DNA from 3 places in the Lysinibacillus sp. FSL K6-0232 genome. Region 3 is predicted to be linked to each of the others. Evidence: riboswitches for the same ligand, from Rfam matches in the RefSeq annotation. Region 3 holds a riboswitch; each other region holds the start of a gene.

Region 1 (6,837 bases), 2.6 Mb from region 3:
TTGGTCAAGATCGTGAGTCTTCACAACGTGATTTATATGAAGCTATCGAAAAAGGTGATTTCCCTAAATGGAAAATGTATATTCAGGTAATGACTGAGGAACAAGCTCGTGAATTACCATATAACCCATTCGATTTAACAAAGGTTTGGTATAAAAAAGACTTCCCATTAATTCCTGTAGGGGAGTTTGAGTTAAATAAAAACCCAGACAACTATTTTGCAGAGGTAGAGCAAGCTGCATTTGCACCATCTAACATTATTCCTGGTATTAGCTTCTCACCAGATAAAATGCTACAAGGTCGTATCTTTGCATATGCTGATGCACAACGCTACCGTCTTGGTGTAAATCACTATATGCTACCTGTTAACGCACCAAAATGTCCATTCCGTACATTCCATCGTGATGGCGCTATGCGTTTTGATGGCAACCTTGGTTCAACTTTAGGTTATGAGCCAAATAGCTACGGTGAATGGGAGCATAACTTAGACTATAAAGAACCTGAATTACGCATTGATGGTCATGCAGGTATTCATGATTTCCGTGAAGATGATAATAACTACTTTGAGCAGCCAGGCAAGCTATTCCGTTTAATGACTGCTGAAGAGCAACAACGTTTATTCGAAAATACAGCGAATGATATGGCTTCTGTTGAAGAATTTATTAAACGCCGTCATATTCTTCACTGCTATTTAGCTGACCCAGCATATGGTGAAGGTGTTGCAAAAGCAATGGGTCTTTCATTAGATGGTATGGACCTTACAAATCCATATGTTCAGCAAACAACAAACGTTTAAAATTCCACTTATTATTGATATCCAAATCCAACTTTTACTCCATGTGAATAATATATTCACATGGAGCTTTTTTATATGAAAAAGGCTTGTGTCAAACAAAGTTGACGCAAGCTCCCTTTCATTATTGATAAATCTGACTGCCCGCTTTTTGAAACTCTTCTGCCTTTTCCTTCATACCTTGATGGATAGCCTCCGTTGCCGTTAGCTCCTTTTCTTTCGCATAGTTACGAATATCCTGTGAAATTCGCATACTACAGAATTTAGGTCCACACATCGAGCAAAAGTGTGCCGTCTTTGCTCCCTCTGCTGGCAAGGTTTCATCATGATATTCTACTGCACGCTCAGGGTCTAATGATAAATTGAATTGATCTCGCCAGCGGAATTCAAAGCGTGCTTTTGATAGCGCATCATCTCGTTGTTGTGCACCTGGGTGTCCTTTTGCTAAATCTGCCGCATGTGCAGCGATTTTATAAGTAATAACCCCTACTCGAACATCCTCACGATTCGGTAAGCCAAGATGTTCCTTCGGCGTCACATAGCAGAGCATCGCTGTGCCAAACCAACCGATCATTGCTGCGCCAATAGCCGATGTAATATGATCATAACCAGGAGCAATATCTGTTGTTAGTGGCCCTAATGTATAGAAGGGGGCTTCCTTACAAACCGCTAATTGCTTATCCATATTTTCTTTAATCAGATGCATCGGTACATGACCTGGCCCCTCTACCATCACCTGAACATCATGCTGCCAAGCAATTTGCGTTAATTCCCCTAATGTTTCAAGCTCTGCAAATTGTGCCTCATCGTTGGCATCAGCTATGGAGCCTGGGCGTAAACCATCCCCTAATGAAAAAGCAACATCATAGGCTTTCATAATTTCACAGATTTCCTCAAAATGTGTGTAAAGGAAATTTTCCTGATGATGATATAAACACCATTGCGCCATAATCGAACCACCGCGTGACACAATGCCTGTTACACGACTTGCTGTAAGTGGTACGTAGCGCAATAGCACGCCTGCATGGATCGTGAAGTAATCAACACCCTGTTCAGCTTGTTCAATAAGCGTATCACGATAAACTTCCCATGTTAAATCCTCTGCCACACCGTTTACTTTTTCCAACGCCTGATAAATTGGTACTGTGCCAACTGGTACAGCAGCATTTCGAATAATCCATTCTCGTGTTGTGTGAATATGCTTACCAGTCGATAGGTCCATAATTGTATCAGCACCCCAGCGTGTTGCCCATGTCATTTTTTCAACCTCTTCTGCAATTGAGGATGATACAGCAGAATTGCCAATGTTTGCATTAACCTTTACATGAAAATTGCGCCCAATAATCATTGGCTCAGCCTCAGGATGATTAATATTAGAAGGCATAATAGCTCGTCCTGCTGCAATCTCTGAACGAATAAATTCTGGGTCCATATTTTCACGTATCGCCACAAACTCCATTTCAGGTGTAATGATTCCTTGTCGTGCATAGTGAAGCTGTGTAACATTTCCCCCCCTTTTTGCACGTAAAGGCTTTCTTGTCAATTTAGGGAAGACGTTTTCTTGCATGCGTGGATCGTCTGCATGGCGAAAACCATTATCCTCTGGTTTAATCGTACGTCCCTCATATTCCTCAACATCCTCACGCCCTTGTATCCATGTACGTCGTAAAGCTGGCAACCCTTTTGTAATATCTACCTGATAATTTGGGTCTGTATAGGGCCCACTCGTATCATATACTCGCACTGGCGCATTCTCCTCATCCCCAAAGCTACCAGTTGTCGGACTTAATGCAATTTCACGCATAGGCACTAAAATATCTGGACGTGACCCCTCTACATATACCTTCTTGCTTCCTTCAAAGCTTGACATAATCATCATGTTCTTTTCACTAATTTCTGACATAAGCTAATTCTCTCCCTTATATATATTGTGATACAAGGACCGAATCTAGCTCACCCCAACAAAATAAATAAAAGCCGAATCCAAAATAATCATTTGGATCCGGCTGTCAATGTAAAGGTCTATTGATTGCATATAATACTATGATGCAATAGCTTCTTAACTTTCCCACGCTGGTATGAGCCAGATCAGGTCCAAAGGGTCAAGAAACCTCTAAGCGTTTCCCTCTCAGCCTGACTCATCAGACTCCCCTAGTTAATACTATTTAGTTTGATGCTAGTGTAGCAGATATTGCTTAGAGATGGAAGCTTATTTTTTCTTTTAGCTATGCAAACAATATTTCTGCCAGATAAATAACAACTGTTACCGTTATACAGCTAACAATCGTTGAAAATAATACGGTTTGTGCAGCGGTTTCTGATTCCACATCATATTCTAATGCTAAACTAGAGCTGTTACGGGATGTTGGAAAAGCACTAGCAATTAGTAAAGATTGTGCAACAACTCCGTCCAAGCCCAATAGAAAAATAACTGTTAATGCTATAGCTGGCCCAATAATTAAGCGTGTAAAGCAACTAATAAAAACCGTTTTATTAAACATTGATTTCATTTCAAGCTGTGATAGCTGTGCGCCTAAAGTAATTAACGCCACCGCAATAAAGCCATCCGCTACATGGTCTATAGGAATTCTAATAAACTGTGGAATACCAATATTCCAATAATTCATTGCGACACCAATAATAAGTGCGTGAATAATCGGCATTTTAAAAAAGTCTTTAATAATTGTAAGACCTGATTTAGTGGAGGAAATTAAATTATATAACCCGTATGTATAAGTTGTCATATTTTGAAAAATAACAAGAATCACCTGAATCGCTACACCAATTGGCTGTGTTGCAAAAATCATCTGGGCAACAGGAATACCATAATTACCAGAGTTAATGAGTACAACACTATTTTTAAAAACAGCTGTTTCTGTTTTGGCTAAGCCTAATCCCTTTGCTAAAAAGTGACTAAGCAGCATTTGACTACCTATAAAGAGTACAATAAATAGGGCAACCTCTCCAAGCACAGATAGCTCTACACTTGTTTCATATAAATTAATAAAAACAGCTGCAGGCATAAAGCAATATGTAATAAGTTGTGATAATGCTTTTAAATTAAAGCGAAATTTCTTTTGTAGTATAGCACCTACTACAAGTAGCACTAAAATAGGTGCAACAATTTGGAAAAAAATCATACCAAGATAAGTCATATAAACGCTCCCTCCCCCTTTGTCTGGCTATCCGTCATTTTCAATCCTCTATCTGCCATTTTCAGCAACCTATCCGCCTCTTTCCATATTCTATCCGTCAGCTCCCCTTTTACAGCAAGGCTAAAAAGACTGCCTTTGATTAGGCAGCCCCTTCCCTTATGCAAGCTTAAATCGATTCACGACTTCTTGCAACTCCTTAGAAATATGATTCATATTGTCAATAGACTCTGCTACCTTTTGTAGCTCTGCTTGTTGATCCATTGCAGAAGCACTTACTTGTTCAGCAGAGGCAGCAGTTTCCTCCGAAATAGCTGAAATGCTTTGGATTGCCATAATTGCCTGGTTTTTATGTTCCAGCATATGTGCAAGCTTATTCATTAGTTCATTGATGGAAGTAGCGATGGATTGTGATAGCTCGCTATTATCTTTAAAGGCTAGCTGTGTGCTTTGTACGGATTCGTTTTGGGCTTGCATTAAATCTGCATTCGAAGCAATTACAGCAACAGCCTGATGGGAATTATTCAGTATACTTTCTACAGTGTCCTTAATAATTTCTGTTTCACTTTTCGATTGCTCAGCTAGTTTTTTTACTTCATCTGCTACAACTGCAAATCCTTTGCCATATTCACCTGCACGTGCAGCCTCAATGCTTGCATTTAAAGCTAATAGATTTGTTTGCTCTGTAATGCTTTGGATAGAGGCAATAATTTGATTAATATTATTAATACTGGACCCTAAAGACTCAATTTGCTGTTGAACCCGCCCATTCATCTCATTTGTTGCTATATTACGTTCACGCAAGCTTGTAACCTCTTGCATGCCCTTTTCTGTTGTTGCATTTGTTCGATGTGCTAGCTCCTCCATTTCATTGGAAAGCATCGTAAGAGCATCAATTTGCTCGGCTAAATCCATCATTCGATAATTCGTTTCTTCTGTATCCTCGGATTGCTTAGACGCTCCCTGCGCAATTTCATTGATAGCTACTGAAACCTCTTGACTCGAAGCAACAACTTCATTAAAAGCCTCAAAAACTTGGTTGGAGGATTGACTCAATAATGTCGTAGAATTTAATACTGTTTGCATCGCATGGGTATTTTTATCAAGCATATTATTATAAGCAGATGCTACCATGCCAATTTCATCGGCCTTAATATATTTCTCATCTACTTTTTGCGTCAAATCTCCCTCTGCCGCTCGTTCAATCGATGCACGTAAAAATTTTAATGGCTTTAACTGTCGATAAATAAAGAGCACACTTGCAACAGCCATAAGCGTAACCATAATAATGGATGCTATCACTGCAAACATTGATACATAATGATACGTTTCTAAAATTTTTGATTCGGGCAGCACAATTTGAACAGTCCATGTTTCATCGATGTCCTCTAAAATCATTGGTGCAAACACATTAAATGCATTTTCCTTTAACTGCTCAGAATCCAAGTATAGCGTTGTGATTTCGCCATTTTCCATTGTTTCGCTAATACTTGCCCAAGCAGCATCCTCCTGCATATTATGCCCACCTAGCTCTTCACCAAAGCTATTGGCTGTCAGCACACCTTGATTTGTAATAATAGCAGCATAGCCACCCTCTGGTGCAATGGATTCTGTTAACCCATTTAAGAAGTCAATGGACATATCAGCTGTCAATACGCCAAAAAACGTCCCTGAAGCATTGACTAATGGCACTGAAATAGTTGTCATTAATACAGTTTGTCCGTTTACATTATAGTTATAGGGCTCCGTTAAAACCGCTCGCTTCTCCTCTTTTGGAATCCAATACCAATCGGCAACACTTTTATCATCAGCTCCTTCAATTAAAGCAGCCGTAATATCACTATTATTTTTACTTAAATAAGGGCTGAAACGCTGTTTTGAATCTACTAATGTAGCGGCTTCAGACGGCTCAAACGTAATAGAACCCTGCTCAAAAATAGCACCTACACCTACTAAATCATCGTTATTAGTTAAATTACCTTCCATTATATCTAGAATAGCTTTTGCAGATAACGCACCATTTTTTCCCATACTTTCGACCATGCGTTTTGTTGTTAGCAATGTCGTATTCACTTTTTTAAAACGCTCGCTCATAATAGCTACTGAAGATTCAGCCGTTTCCAACGCTCCATGCTCTGAATCTTTCATACTTTGATTTTTTATCATAGCTCCAGTTATAACGGTATAGGTTATAAATAGCACTAGAAATAGTCCTATTATAAGAGAGGATAATTTTAAAGCAATACCTCTAGATTTTTTCATCTCTAGCACCTCACTTTTACATTAATAATAAAGGATACCTATCTATATCACAATAAATTATTTATTGAATATAGTAAAAAATTACTGATATTATTGTAAAGATTTATCCGATAAATAGAGGGACTTATGGCTTACTTTAAGGTAATAAATGTGACAGATAGTATCGCAAAAGATGCTTCAGCCACAAAAAAATGCCGAAGCACTGATTTAACAGCGCTTTGGCATTTTCCTAACTAAAGGCATCTATACGTGATAGATTATTAATTTGCTTCCAGCTTTGATACCAGCTTTCAATTTCCTCATTTGGCTCTACCGCCAAATGCTCTTGAAGCATTCTCTTTAATAGTAAATATTGCTCCTCTACAGCAGCTACATTATCCAGTAATTCGTATAGCTTCATTAAAGTAAGATACGTTTCCTCTTCATCTGGACAGAGTGCTTTCACTTTTTCCTGCACTTTCACAGCAGCAATATAATTTTCATTTTTAATATAAAATTCAGTTAATTGGGAAGTATGATGTAGCAGCAGTCGTCTTAGACGCTCCCTTTCACTCTCAGCCCATAGATAATCACAATCTCCTAAATAATCACCCGTATACATTTGGAAAACTTGCTCGTGTTCCTCTACTGTT
Region 2 (6,837 bases), 510 kb from region 3:
GGTTATTGATTTTCAACAGCTAGGCGAGCATCGCTTATTTGCGATTTCTGGTAAAACAGGTGCTGGGAAAACCACTATTTTTGATGCGATTTGCTACGCGCTTTATGGGGCTGGCAGTGGGGAAGACCGCCAAGATACCACTTTGCTACGAAGCGGCTTTGCGAATGATGAAATTTATACAGCCGTAGAACTGGTATTTGAAATGCATGGCAAGACCTATCAAATATTACGCCAGCCAGGGCATATTAAGCAAAAAAATAAAACAGTGACAGGGAAGAAAATAGAGCTAGCAGAAATAAAAGATGGCAAGCTCGATTATAGTATTGTTGAGAAGCAGCAAACGCTTGAGGTAGATAAAAAGCTACAAGAAATTATTGGTTTAACAAAAGATCAATTTAGCCAAATTGTCATGCTGCCACAAGGAGAATTTCGCAAGCTACTTACCTCTGATTCTAGCAATAAAGAAGTTATTTTACGAAAAATCTTTAAAACAGACCGCTTTGGTGTTATCACGAAAAAGCTTGATGCTAAGCGGAAAGAGGCAGAAGGTAATCTTGAGCGTGCCAAGCAATTAAAAAAGCATTTACTTGGTCAAATTGCAGGAGCACTGCCACAGCGTACATCTACTTTATTTACACAGCTAGCAAACAATACGGAAAATATGCATCAGCTTAAGCAGGCACTTGAGGAGGAGCATATTTACTATACACAATGTATAGCAACAGAACAGCAGCACTATCAGAAAGCGTATAAACAACATCAGCAGGAGCAGGAATCCTATCGTTTAGCAAAAACACTTAATGAGCAGTTTGCTGAACAGGAGAATCGTCAGCAACGTTTAGAAATATTGTTACAGGAGCAGGAGAATTATCGTGCAAAGGAGCAGGAGATTGCTTTAGCAGAACAAGCAGAGCGACTCGTGCTGCTTGAACAACAATGTCTGGATTTGCGTGCTGAATATGATGTCAAGGTACAAGCACATCAGCAAGCACAAACTAAGCAACAGCAGGCTATTGAGCAATTGCAGCAGGCACAGCAAACGTATGAATTAGAACAAGCGAAGGAGGCTGAGCGTCAGCAAGTTGCTCAGCAGGAATTACAGCTACAGGCATTGCTGCCGAAATTCGAGGCTTACGAGAACAATGTACAGCAGCTACAAATAATAGAGCAATATGTTGAAACAGCCAAGCAAGCAGTAGCAGATAATCTTACACTAGTAGAACAGGAGCAATTACAATTACAGCAGCTTTCACAAACAATTGAACGGCTTGAACAGCAGGTTGAACCATATGAAGGGTATTTAGAGGAGTTACCAAGGCTACGTGAGCAGGTATCTTTATTAAAACAGGTTGAAAAATATACAAAGGCAGTCGAGCTAGCGCAGCAGGATGTTGATACTTTAAATGCTGCTTATCAAGCAAGTAAACAAACGTTGCAGCAGATGGAGCAACAATGGCTAACCAATCAGGCTAGTATACTGGCCAAGCAATTAAAGGATGGGGAGCCTTGCCCTGTTTGCGGTAGTACAACGCATCCTAAAACAGACCACCAGCAATTGGCAACGGTTGACCTAGCACAGGTGGAAGCATTAAGAGTAAAAGCTTCTTCAGCTGAGCGTATATATGTAGAGAAAAAAGCGCTGGTTACCTCTACACAGCAGCTACTTCAAGAGGCGCACCAGCAATTGACAGCGCATGCTATTAAGCAAGAAGAGCAAGCAGCTATAGAGGCGTCCTTACAGCAAGCTGAGCAGGAGATTACAAGGTTAAAAATTGTTAATCACCAGCTAGTAGATATGCGATTAGAGCTGAAAAATCAACGTCCTAAAATTGAACAGCTACAGCATAAGCAAGTAGAATTAGAGCAATATTTAACAGAGCAGATGCAAAAATGGACAAAGCTACAGGCAGTTGTAGAGGAGCAACGCAAGCAAATCCCAGCAGATTTACCAACATTACAGCGATTGAAGCAAGCGCTGACGGATATTAGCCAGGAAAAAATTCAACTTCAACAACAATGGCAGGAGAGTCAGCAATATTTACAGACAGCACAGCAAGCAAGAAGTAACGCAAATATGGCTGTAGAAATGGCATGGCAAGCTATTGAGGAAGTAAAGCAAAAAATAACGACGAAGCAGGAGCAATTGGCAGTTAGCATAAAGGATGCGGGCTTTGTAGATGATAAGGATTACCAAGCTGCTAAAAGAAGCAGTATGGAGCTAGAGGCACTTCGCAAGGCATGTAGTGATTATACGTTACAAGTTCATACCTTAAAAATTCAGATTGCGGAAGGTGCTAAACATCTTCAAGGAAAAGAGCAGCAGGATTTAGCAGCTATGGAAGCAAAGCTAGAAAATCTGCGTATTATTTATGAGGAAGCCTTTAAACGCTTACAGCAGTTAAATGATGTTGCACAAGCATGCCAAGCCTTTATAGAGAAAGTAGAGGAAACAGCAAAGGAGCTTCGTTCACTGGAACAAGAGGCAGGTCGAATAAAGGAGCTTTATGGGCTATTAAATGGACAAAACTCGAAAAAGCTATCCTTTGAGCGTTATATTCAAATTAATTATTTAGATAAAATTACAGAAGCTGCAAATATGCGCCTTTATCATTTATCGAATGGTCAATTTGAGCTAAGGCGCTCAGATAGACTTGAAAAGCATGCGAAGCAAAGCGGTCTTGGTCTAGATGTTTATGATGCTTATACAGACCAGCTTCGAGATGTTAAAACATTATCAGGTGGGGAGAAGTTTAATGCCTCCTTAAGCCTTGCTTTAGGGATGGCTGATGTGATTCAAAGCTTCCAAGGCAATGTTCATATTGAAACGATGTTTATTGATGAGGGCTTTGGCTCACTTGATGAGGAGTCATTAAATAAAGCGATTGATACATTAATTGATTTACAGAATTCAGGGCGGATGATCGGTGTTATTTCGCATGTTCCCGAATTAAAAACGGCAATGCCAGCCGTATTACATGTGGAAAAAACATTGAATGGCTATAGTCAAACATATTTTGAAGTGAAGTAAGATGAAAGGGAGTGGCTCAAATAATATTGAGCCGCTCCTTTATTTCGTACGTGGAGGCGCTTTAGGAGTTGTTCCTTTCTTTGAGGCCATGACCTTTTTTACAATAGGTATGATAATAGGCGCTAACTTTACAGCAGTTTTCACAACGTTCGATACTTTCATTTAAAAAACAGCTCCTTTTACATTTACTACTACCTGTTTGTGTTACGTTTAAAACATTAACGAGCAACACGAATTGCCTGAATAATATTCCAAACTACAATGCCAAGTGATACGATGGCATAAAGAGCGAACGATACAATCCAGACGATAAGAAATGTATTGCCAGATGTTGAGTCCAAACTAAATGTAGAAAAAATAAAGACAATCATAAATAAAATGCCAAAAACAAAAGGAATTAAATGTGAAACAAGGGCACGAATAGAATGTCTTTTGACATCGCTATCTTTTACAACAAAATAAACAATTAATGGCACGATAAAAGGGGCAAAGAAAATACTGAGATAGCTAAAGGCAGATAAAATTTTAGGGTTCTCCATAGTTGTACCTCCTTTTTTAATATTTACGCATCAAAAACAGCAAAGTTTCAAAAAAATTATAAGTGAAAGAGGTTGTTATCCTAGCTGTATTTGCTTACAATGGAGATGTTCAAAAAATTTCAGATGTAATGACCACAAGGGGAGCTGATGATGTCAGCTGAGAATGGGCACGTAATGCCTTGACTCTTTGAACCTGTAAGTTAACGCTTGCGTAGGGATGTGGATAGAAACCAACACTCGTACGATGTGAGGCTCTGTCCTGACATCGTTTTTTCATTTTTTTAAATGAAAAAATGTCAGTAGCAGATACACGCGTGCATTTCTATTCCTGCTCTTGTATCCTACATCGGAACAAAGGAGAGAATATCTATGGACAAAAAAAGATTACTAATGCTTACGGAGATTGCAATATTTGCTGCGATTGGTCTTGTACTCGATCAAATCTCCTTTAAAGTATGGGCACAAGGCGGCTCTGTTAGTCTTGTGATGGTTCCCATTGTACTAATGGCATTTCGTTGGGGATTAACCGCTGGGCTTACAACTGGTTTACTTGTAGGTGTTATCCAAACAATGTTTGGTGCTTATATTGTACATTGGCTTCAGGGACTATTGGATTATGGTGTTGCCTTTACAGTTGTTGGACTAGCAGCAATTGTACGTCAGCCATTATTAGAGGCTGCTAAACATAATGATAAGGCAAAAATGGTACGTTATATTATAATAGGCACTGTGTTTGCTGGCTTTTTACGCTATGTAGCACATACTTGTGCAGGTGCAGTATTTTTTGCAGAATATGCGGGCGATCAAAATGCATGGCTTTATGCCATTATTTATAATGGTACGTACATGCTGCCTGCAACCATTTTAACAGCAATTGTCAGTGTATTAGTATTTACAGCAAGACCACAATTGATACAATATTAATTTCTCAAAAAAAGTTATTTTATACAAAGGTCGTTACTATACGATCAGTGTGTTAAAGGTTGACACATGTTACATGTGGTGAAGTCCTATATGCTAATACAACTAATAAAAATTTTGGTGATAATATATCGTATAAGTTAGCATATGTTAAAGGTGATAATTTCTCCTTAGGAGGTGACAGTGGTGGTGCTGTTTATGTATTAGATGGTCTTAATACTAATGTTAATTTTGCTGGTGTTGTTACAGGTAACCGTATTATTGGTAATGCCATTATTGGAGGATGGGTTACTAAATATCAGGATGTACAACCATATTACGGAATATCTTTGCATAAATCGAGTAGTAATGTTAAAGTTAATTGAAATTCAAGAGTAGTATACAGATTAGGAGTGATTTTATGAGAGCATATAGCTACCTTTTTTGATACTTGCACTATTAATGGGTTGTAGCGCAAAAGAGCCGCCTCAGGAACAAATAGCCTTTACAACATTACTCTCAGTGAATACAGGACCTAAGGATCATCAGAATAACTGGTTAAGCTATAAGGCTTCTACAATGGAGGAAATGCAAAATCTATGGGCATATTTCCAGGTACAGGATGATCTACCAACCGTTGATTTTGCCATCAATGATGTTTATTTTTTTAAATATGTTGAGGCAGGCTGCCAATTAGATATTACAACGATTACGCAATCTAATAAAGTTATGCAAATAAATCTGGACTATAAACAGGAAAAGAATGAACCTTTGGATTGCTTTGCCGTGGAGAAAGTCCGTACCTCTGTTATATTGTTAGAAAAGACAGCAACTACGAAAGTTACATTTAACAATCAGGCATATACTAGTACAGTAGCTATTAAGACATGGTAAATAAAATTAAACTAAAGCATGTAGCCAACAATAGGCATACATGCTTTTTTTGAATAAAATAAATTGCATTTTGACTAATAAATAAATCATTTTGTAAAATATAATTGTCAAAATGATGAACAATAGCTAGGTGGTGGACGAATGAGAACTCGATTAAAGGAGCTTCGGGCACGTGATGGCTTGAATCAAACAGAGTTAGCAAAATTGGCACAGGTTTCGCGCCAAACAATTAGTTTAATTGAGAGAGAAGAACTTATTCCATCATTATTAATCGCTATACGTATTGCAAAAATATTTAAGGAGCCTATTGAAAATATTTTCTTTTTTGAGGAGGGTGAACTATGAAAAAACATATAGGCGGAATGTTGATTAGTGTATTAGTCGGCTTTACAGTAGTGTATTTATTGCTTGGACGACTAGCGTTTGATATAAATATTCCATCAATGAAACTTGAGTTAACAGTCATTTTTACGGTTATTTCCATTTTATTGATGATTATAAGCTTGATTGGATATAACAGGATAAAAGTATATTATGGGAAAATATGGTTGGTGATGAATAGGATGAGTTCGAGCTGTTGCAATATAGACGTTTAGGGGACATCATGCTTGCGTCAAATATAGCTATTTATTTTTCTATTTTGATGTTAGCAATTGCTAGTTTAACAGATGTACCAACGATTTTTATTTTTATTGGCATAGGATGTGTATTACTTAGTTTTATACTGGATATGATTTTTTTAGAGCTAGCGAAAGTGGTTTAGCCAGAGCGTAATTGGTCGTCTCTCAATGATAAAGACTATGCTAAAAGTATAATGACAATTAGTGATGAAGGTGGACATCATATTATACTTAACGGCTTGTACGGCTCTTTTCGTAGCTTAAATGTGCTATTGCTACTAGCTATACTTTTCCTAATTGCATATTCTGTGATTTCAGGTGTATCTCAGCTAATGGCTATTTTCCTGATTGTCTTTATATTAGTTATTACGAATACACAATATATGCTAACGATTCGTAATAAATAGACCTACTGAAAGTGATGTATATGCCCTTATTTGCACATTGTGCCAAGCATACAATATTTCAAGCGTTTTGAGTTCTATGCTTGGGAAGTTATGTTATAGTTAAGGGTAGACATTTAACAGGAAAGGATCGTTAAAGATGATTGTAAAAACACAAGAGGAGCTTGAAGCTTTTAAAAAAATTGGCCGTATCTGTGCTGAGATTCGCGAGGCGATGAAGGCAGCTACAAAACCAGGTGTCACAACGCTTGAGCTAGATGAAATGGCAGGTCGTATGTTTGCAGAGGCTGGCGCTATTTCTGGGCCAAAGGGAGAATATGATTTCCCAGGCTATACTTGTATTAGCGTTAATGAGGAAGTGGCACACGGTATTCCAGGGAAACGTGTTATTAAAGAAGGGGATATTGTGAATATTGATGTATCTGGCTCTTTAAACGGTTACTTTGCGGATA
Region 3 (6,837 bases):
TATTAAATAGCAGACATGTTGATGAGCCTGTATTTTACAGAGCTTAGCTAGAATTTTATTAAATTCCGTGGATACCTCCTCCACGCTAATCAACAAAACAGTGTTTTTCCCTACAAAATACGCTTATTATTTATACCATCAACACACCTGATTAAATATAGTAGCTTCAACTATTGCTCATGTTTTTCTTCTAGCTTGGCAAGTTCCACGCTTTCCTTTTGTTCATCTGCTACTGTTATATCCTCTTGCTTTGGTAAAGGCGATGATACTACTTCTTTTTCAACAAAAACTTTTTCATGCACTACTGTTGTATCAGCAAAATAATCATGCAAGCCTTGGTTTTCTGGCAAAATCACAACCAATATATATAGTGGCATAAAAATATTATTGATAATACGGCCTATCCAATCACGAAATAGTACATCTGACCAAGTAAGCTTTTCATGCTTTAAGGAAATAACACGTAAACCAAATACCATTTTCCCTAATGTTTGCCCAAAAAACTTTGTCATTAGCACAAAATAGCTATAATAGAGGATTGCTGTGATAATAGAAACTGGTGCATACCAAACAGATTCTGATAAAGACCAATCCATTAGATAAAAAATAGGATTAACGAGTATACCGCCTATAGCCGTAACAATAAATCCATCTAATAAAAATGCCCAAAATCGAACCCAAAAGCCTGCTGTTTTTAAAGCATAGTTTTTGGATTTTATCGCTACATCCGATGGCTCCATTACAGCACTATTCTCCGTAGAGGGTGAACCTTGCATAACAATCTCATTGTTTGTCATTGTACTCCCTCCTTAGTATTCACCATATAAGTACATCATTTTAGGTGCGCTATAGTCTGTCATGATTTTCATCAGCATTTTTTCCTCTGCCGATGGGCCAAACATAGAGCCAATTTTCATCCCAACATAGGACTGCCAGCCACCCATATCATAGGCATATTCGAACAAAGTAGCATCTTCTAATCCATAATCTTCACGCAATGCAGCAATCGTTGCTTCCTCATCACCAATTTCATCTACTAAGCCTGCTTCAAGTGCTTTTGTGCCACCAAAAATACGACCATCTGCAACTTTTTTAACATCTGCCTCAGACATATTACGTCCTTGCTCAACAATATCTACAAATTCCTCATATGTTTCATTAATCATATCTTGCATCATCGCACGCTCTTCCTCTGTTACTTCACGCATCGGACTTAGCATATCCTTGTGTGCACCTGATTTAAACGTTTCGAATTTTACGCCTACTTTTTCAGCTAATGCCTGATAATTAATAGATTGCATAATAACACCAATAGAGCCTGTAATTGTATCGCGATGTGCAAATATTTTATCTGCTGGTGCTGCAATATAATAACCGCCAGATGCAGCCATCGAATCCATTGATACATAAATTGGAATTTGTCGTTCCTCTTTAATCTTAACAAGTTTTTTATAAATTTCTGCTGATTCTTTCACGCCACCACCTGGTGAGTTAACACTTAATACAACACCTTGAATAGACTCATCATATAAAATATTATCCAATTGCTCTAAGAAAAATTGATGGTCATATGCCACTGGCTGCCAAAGTGTGCTTGAACCAATATCTTGAATCGTACCATCCACCTTTAAATAAGCAATGCGTTTATCAAAATTATCACCCTCAATAACATTTTCATAAACATCTAAGCTATTTCCTGCCATTAGGCTATCAAAATTCCCTAAGAAGTCTGACTTAAATAGCGCAAAAATAGTGTTAACACCTAATGAAAACAATAAAAGAACACCTGCCACTACTAAAGCAACCCATCTTTTTACATTCATGTCTTTCCGCCTCCTCAACATGTAATACGAATAATTACCATATTCGTTTCATTTTTTTGAAATAATATGCAAGTGATTGACTCATCTGCCTAACCAACAATAAAACTGATGCTATTTATTTCCTCATAATACCTTACCAAAAACCTAAAAAAAATCAAAGTCCATTCTCTTACATGAACTTTGATTTTCGATATTATTTCCCAGAAAATAATGAAGATGTGAGCTGCTTCGCTTCTTGCTGTCGTAATTCGACACGACGAATCTTCCCAGAAGAGGTTTTTGGTAGCTCCTCTACAAACTCAATAGCACGTGGATATTTATATGGTGCTGTTAATGCTTTTACATGCTGCTGTAATGTTTGTATAAGCTGCTGATCACCGATTTCACCATGATGAAGCACAATAAATGCCTTAACAATATTTCCTCGAACCTTGTCAGGGCTTGCTATAACAGCAGCTTCTTTGACAGCTGGATGCTTTATTAAGGCATCCTCTACTTCAAATGGTCCAATTGTATAGCCTGATGAAATAATCACATCATCCCCGCGTCCTTCAAACCAAAAATACCCATCCTTATCTTTGTAGGCACGATCTCCTGTAATATACCACTCACCACGGAATTGTAATTGTGTACGTTCAGGGTCTTTTAAATATTTTTTAAAGAGTGCAGGTGTTTCTTGGTGAACAGCTATATCTCCCACTTCCCCAACTGCAACAGGCTGACCCTCATCATTAATAATGTCTACTGTATTGCCGGGTGTTGGTTTTCCCATTGAACCAGCTCTTGCTTCCATGCCCACCATTGTACCGACCAGCAATGTATTTTCGGTTTGACCATAGCCATCACGTACTTGCACGTGACAAACGTCTGAAAATACTTTAATCACCTCACTATTTAAAGGCTCACCTGCTGACACAGCCTGACGAATAGCACTTAAATTATAGTGCTGTAAATGATTAAGTGCTGCCATAAAACGATATTCCGTTGGTGTGCAACATAGAACATTAATATTGAATTTTTCAAGCAATGTTAGGTAAGTAGCTGCATCAAACTTCCCTTTATAAACAAATGCTGTTGCACCGCTTCCTAGTGTAGCGAGGAATGGACTCCATATCCATTTTTGCCAACCAGGTGCTGCTGTAGCCCAAACAATATCATTTTCTTGGACACCTAACCAATGGGGTGCTGTTGTGCGTAAATGTGCATAGCCCCAGCTATGACTATGCACCGCAGCTTTTGGATTACCTGTTGTACCGCTTGTATAAGCTAAAAATGCAATATCTGTGCTTTTGGTTGGAGTAGCATTTATGTAAGTTGTTGGTTGCTGCTGCATTTTTTCTAGTAATGGCTGCCATGGCTTATGTGCATGCCCAATAACAAATTGCTGCATACCTTGTAAATTTTCTACCTTGTCGAATTGCTCAATATAAGGCTCATACGCAATAACGGCTTTTGCCTCTGCATGTTCAATGCGATATTCAATATCCTTTGTTCTTAACATTTCTGAGCTTGGTATAATGGTTAAACCCGCTTTTAGAGCAGCGATATAAACAATATAGGCTTCTACAGAGCGCGGCACCATTACAAGTACTACATCACCTTTTGCTAAGCCCTCTTTTGTAAAGACATGTGCTGCCTGATTTGCCTTTTCAAATAAATGTGTGTATGTAATCCATTGAACATTTTGATGTTCGTCACAAATAATTAATGCATTCTTTGTTGTATCCTGTGCATATTTTTCAATTTCCTCTGTGATGTTATACCATTCTGGTGCAATTAAATCTTGTCTGTTCACGGCAAATGCCCCCTTTTGTTATGACACATTATAAAGCTCCCTTTTTATGATTTTCAATGCTTTGCGCCCAATTTGCCAAAAGTCATGACAACTATCATATTTCGGTATATGGTATCAGTCATATTCATATGAATTCTCTATTGAATAAGCTAAAAAAATATGGTACATTTTGGTCAACTAAAAATAAGATTGCAGGGGGACTCATGATGAGTTGAGAAGGTAAAACCTGACCCTTTGAACCTGTTAGTTAATACTGGCGTAGGGAGCAATTTACATCTATCTTTACTGATGACAGGCTCTTTTACGTGTATTTTTACACAAAAAAGAGCCTTTTTGCATGCTTACGTCCATCCAACAAAGGAGGACTTATAATGATTATTGAAACAATCCGTAAAAAAAATCCATTAATTCATTGTATTACAAATTATGTCGTAGCGAATTTCCAAGCAAATGGACTCTTAGCAATTGGTGCCTCACCTGTAATGGCTGATGGCAATGAGGAGGTGGAGGAAATGGTGGCAATTTCCTCAGGCCTATTGATTAATATTGGAACACTAAATGATACAGCTAAAACATCCATGCTATTGGCTGGTAAAAGAGCAAACGCACTTGGTATCCCTGTTCTATTAGACCCTGTTGGCGCTGGCGCAACAGCTTATCGCAAGCAAGCTACACAGCAACTATTAAAAGAAATTCAATTTGCAGCTATTCGGTGCAATATTGGCGAGCTTGCCGCCATTGCGAATATAGATTGGCAGCAAAAGGGCGTAGATAGTGGAACTGGCTCCATTGCTATAGAGGATGAGGCAAGAAAAATCGCACGGCTTTATCAATGTATCGTCATTGTTACAGGAGAAAAGGACTTTATTACGGATGGCACTCAACAGCAATGGATTGCGGGCGGCAATGTGCAAATGACAGATGTTACTGGAACAGGCTGCCTCTTAAGTGCGATTTGCTGTGCTGCTTATGTAGCTGGTCAGCAGCCCTACCAGCAATTAGCTGAGGTACTAAAGCTTTATAAACAAATTGCTGAGCAAGCTGCCGCTGCTGCACAATATATTGGTGATTTTCAAATTGCTGTGTTAAATGAACTAAATCGTCTATCAAAGGATGGTGAGCAATAATGCAAATTGTTACAACGATTGCTGGGTCTGATAGCAGTGGCGGCGCTGGTATACAAGCTGATTTAAAAACCTTCCAAGAATTAAAAGTGTTTGGAACGACTGTTATTACAGCTTTAACAGCTCAAAATACACTTGGTGTTTCAGGTGTTTTGCCAATTGAGGCGGCTTTTGTAGAACAACAACTACAGGCATTGCTTGAGGATTTTTCAATAAGTGCTGTAAAAACAGGTATGCTATTTTCTCCAGCTATTATTCAAACAGTGGCACATACATTTGCTAATACAAACATTCCACTTATTATTGACCCTGTTATGATTGCCAAAGGTGGCGAAAGTTTATTACAGCAAGAAGCAATTGAGGCACTTAGCCATTATTTACTGCCAATCGCAACCATTGTAACACCAAATATTCCAGAGGCTGAAACATTAACAGGCAAAACAATCAACACAATCGATGATATAAAAGAAGCCGCTGACCATCTATTGGCAACAGGTGTACATTGTGTCATTATCAAAGGTGGTCATTTAGCAGATACAACGGATGCCATTGACTATGTATTTTTCAACGATGGGCAAGCTTTTTCAATGCAAACACCTCGTATTGCAACTAACAATACACATGGCACTGGTTGTACATTTTCCGCAGCATTAACGGCTTTTATAGGACGTGGTCTGTCGATTAAAGAAGCAATCATCGAAGCGAAAAAATTTATTCAGCTAGCCATTACACATGATTTAGCACTAGGTCATGGACATGGACCGACAAATCATTTTGCCTATCAAGACAGCAAAAATTGTTGTGAGGTGACTATTTATGAAGCGTGAAGATTTAGCGCTCTATTTTATAATGGGTACAGGTAATAGCAGACTTCAAGAACCACTCATTGTTCTAGAACAAGCCTTACAGCACGGAATTACCATGTTTCAGCTACGCGAGAAGGGGCACAATGCATTAACAGGACCAGCCTATGAAGACTTTGCACGCCATTGTCAGCAGCTGTGTCAGCAATATCGTGTCCCATTTATTATCAATGATGATGTAGAACTTGCGATAAAGCTTGGAGCAGATGGTATTCATATTGGTCAGAAGGATTTTCCTGTATGTAAAATTCGAGAAAAAATTGGCAAAATGATTCTTGGTGTGTCCGTTCATTCTCAAGACGAATTGCAAATTGCACAGCAATACGGGGCAGATTATGTAGGGATTGGTCCAATTTTTGCTACAACATCAAAGAGCGATGCCAACCCACCAAGTGGCACAGCATTTTTGCAAAGCGTACGCAGTGAAAACCGTGAACTTCCCATTGTTGCCATTGGAGGCATTAATTGTGCCAATGCACCAGCAGTTTTACAAGCAGGCGCAGACGGTGTTGCTGTTATTTCTGCTATTTGTGATAGTAAAGATATTGCCCATACAGTAACTATGTTCAGGTCGTTGTTTGCAGAGCATAAAAAAGGATAAATATAAACAAACTAAAACCAGTGCCTGTTACGGTCACTGGTTTTACGTTTAATAATTGCTTATGCTGCAATTATTGGTTGTTGTTTGGCATACCTTTTAATTGAGATTCTGCCATTTGTACAAGACGTTTAGTGATTTCACCGCCAACGGAACCGTTAGCACGAGCTGAAGCTTCAGCTCCTAATTGAACACCAAATTCTTGTGCAATTTCGTATTTCATTTGATCAAGTGCTTGTTGTACACCAGGTACTGCAAGCTTGTTTGAATTACGGTTGTTGTTTGTAGTCATGTTTCTCACCTCCTTGTGAATATAGAATGTGCGATATTAGATTTTTAATACAAAAATTTTAGAGGTAAATTGTGCCTCTATTGGGATACAGCAAACAATACAAAAAGCCGCCTCCAAATAGGTATTGGAAGCGGCGTGAAAACCTTTGCTTATAAAAGCTCAGCAAACTTATCTTGTTGTGGCTCATCTTTTTTAGGGAAAATATAGACCTCGCGATTTTGCACAGCTCGTGCAATCAGTTCATCAAAATCCGAGAAGCTTTCATAATGCTCTACTTTTTCAAGCTTTGGCTTTGTTTTTGGACTTGCTGGTGTAAAGATTGTACAGCAATCCTCAAATGGC

What was found. A riboswitch is a leader RNA that binds a small molecule or an ion and turns the genes downstream of it on or off. The one in region 3 is predicted to bind thiamine pyrophosphate.
Region 1: linked by a shared signal. The riboswitch ahead of thiC (phosphomethylpyrimidine synthase ThiC) and the one ahead of thiM (hydroxyethylthiazole kinase) in region 3 are both predicted to bind thiamine pyrophosphate.
Region 2: linked by a shared signal. The riboswitch ahead of thiT (energy-coupled thiamine transporter ThiT) and the one ahead of thiM (hydroxyethylthiazole kinase) in region 3 are both predicted to bind thiamine pyrophosphate.

Annotation. Positions count from the first base shown of each region.
Region 1 is NZ_JBBOYW010000001.1:272,178-279,014, reverse strand. It holds gene MHB42_RS01310 (catalase) at 1-794, shown strand, start outside; gene thiC (phosphomethylpyrimidine synthase ThiC) at 916-2,694, opposite strand; TPP riboswitch at 2,840-2,954, opposite strand; gene MHB42_RS01300 (AEC family transporter) at 3,017-3,946, opposite strand; gene MHB42_RS01295 (methyl-accepting chemotaxis protein) at 4,103-6,109, opposite strand; gene MHB42_RS01290 (response regulator) at 6,435-6,837, opposite strand, start outside.
Region 2 is NZ_JBBOYW010000001.1:3,382,375-3,389,211, reverse strand. It holds gene MHB42_RS16700 (SMC family ATPase) at 1-3,028, shown strand, start outside; gene MHB42_RS16695 (DUF4870 domain-containing protein) at 3,247-3,567, opposite strand; TPP riboswitch at 3,695-3,802, shown strand; gene thiT (energy-coupled thiamine transporter ThiT) at 3,937-4,491, shown strand; gene MHB42_RS16685 (hypothetical protein) at 4,551-4,853, shown strand; gene MHB42_RS16680 (hypothetical protein) at 4,930-5,361, shown strand; gene MHB42_RS16675 (helix-turn-helix transcriptional regulator) at 5,503-5,706, shown strand; gene MHB42_RS16670 (hypothetical protein) at 5,703-5,957, shown strand; gene MHB42_RS16665 (hypothetical protein) at 5,939-6,124, shown strand; partial or broken gene MHB42_RS16660 (DUF3169 family protein) at 6,152-6,388, shown strand; gene map (type I methionyl aminopeptidase) at 6,525-6,837, shown strand, end outside.
Region 3 is NZ_JBBOYW010000001.1:2,868,478-2,875,314, forward strand. It holds gene MHB42_RS13980 (RDD family protein) at 171-797, opposite strand; gene sppA (signal peptide peptidase SppA) at 810-1,823, opposite strand; gene mbcS (acyl-CoA synthetase MbcS) at 2,017-3,618, opposite strand; TPP riboswitch at 3,802-3,900, shown strand; gene thiM (hydroxyethylthiazole kinase) at 3,990-4,745, shown strand; gene thiD (bifunctional hydroxymethylpyrimidine kinase/phosphomethylpyrimidine kinase) at 4,745-5,569, shown strand; gene thiE (thiamine phosphate synthase) at 5,559-6,206, shown strand; gene MHB42_RS14010 (alpha/beta-type small acid-soluble spore protein) at 6,277-6,495, opposite strand; gene thiI (tRNA uracil 4-sulfurtransferase ThiI) at 6,645-6,837, opposite strand, start outside.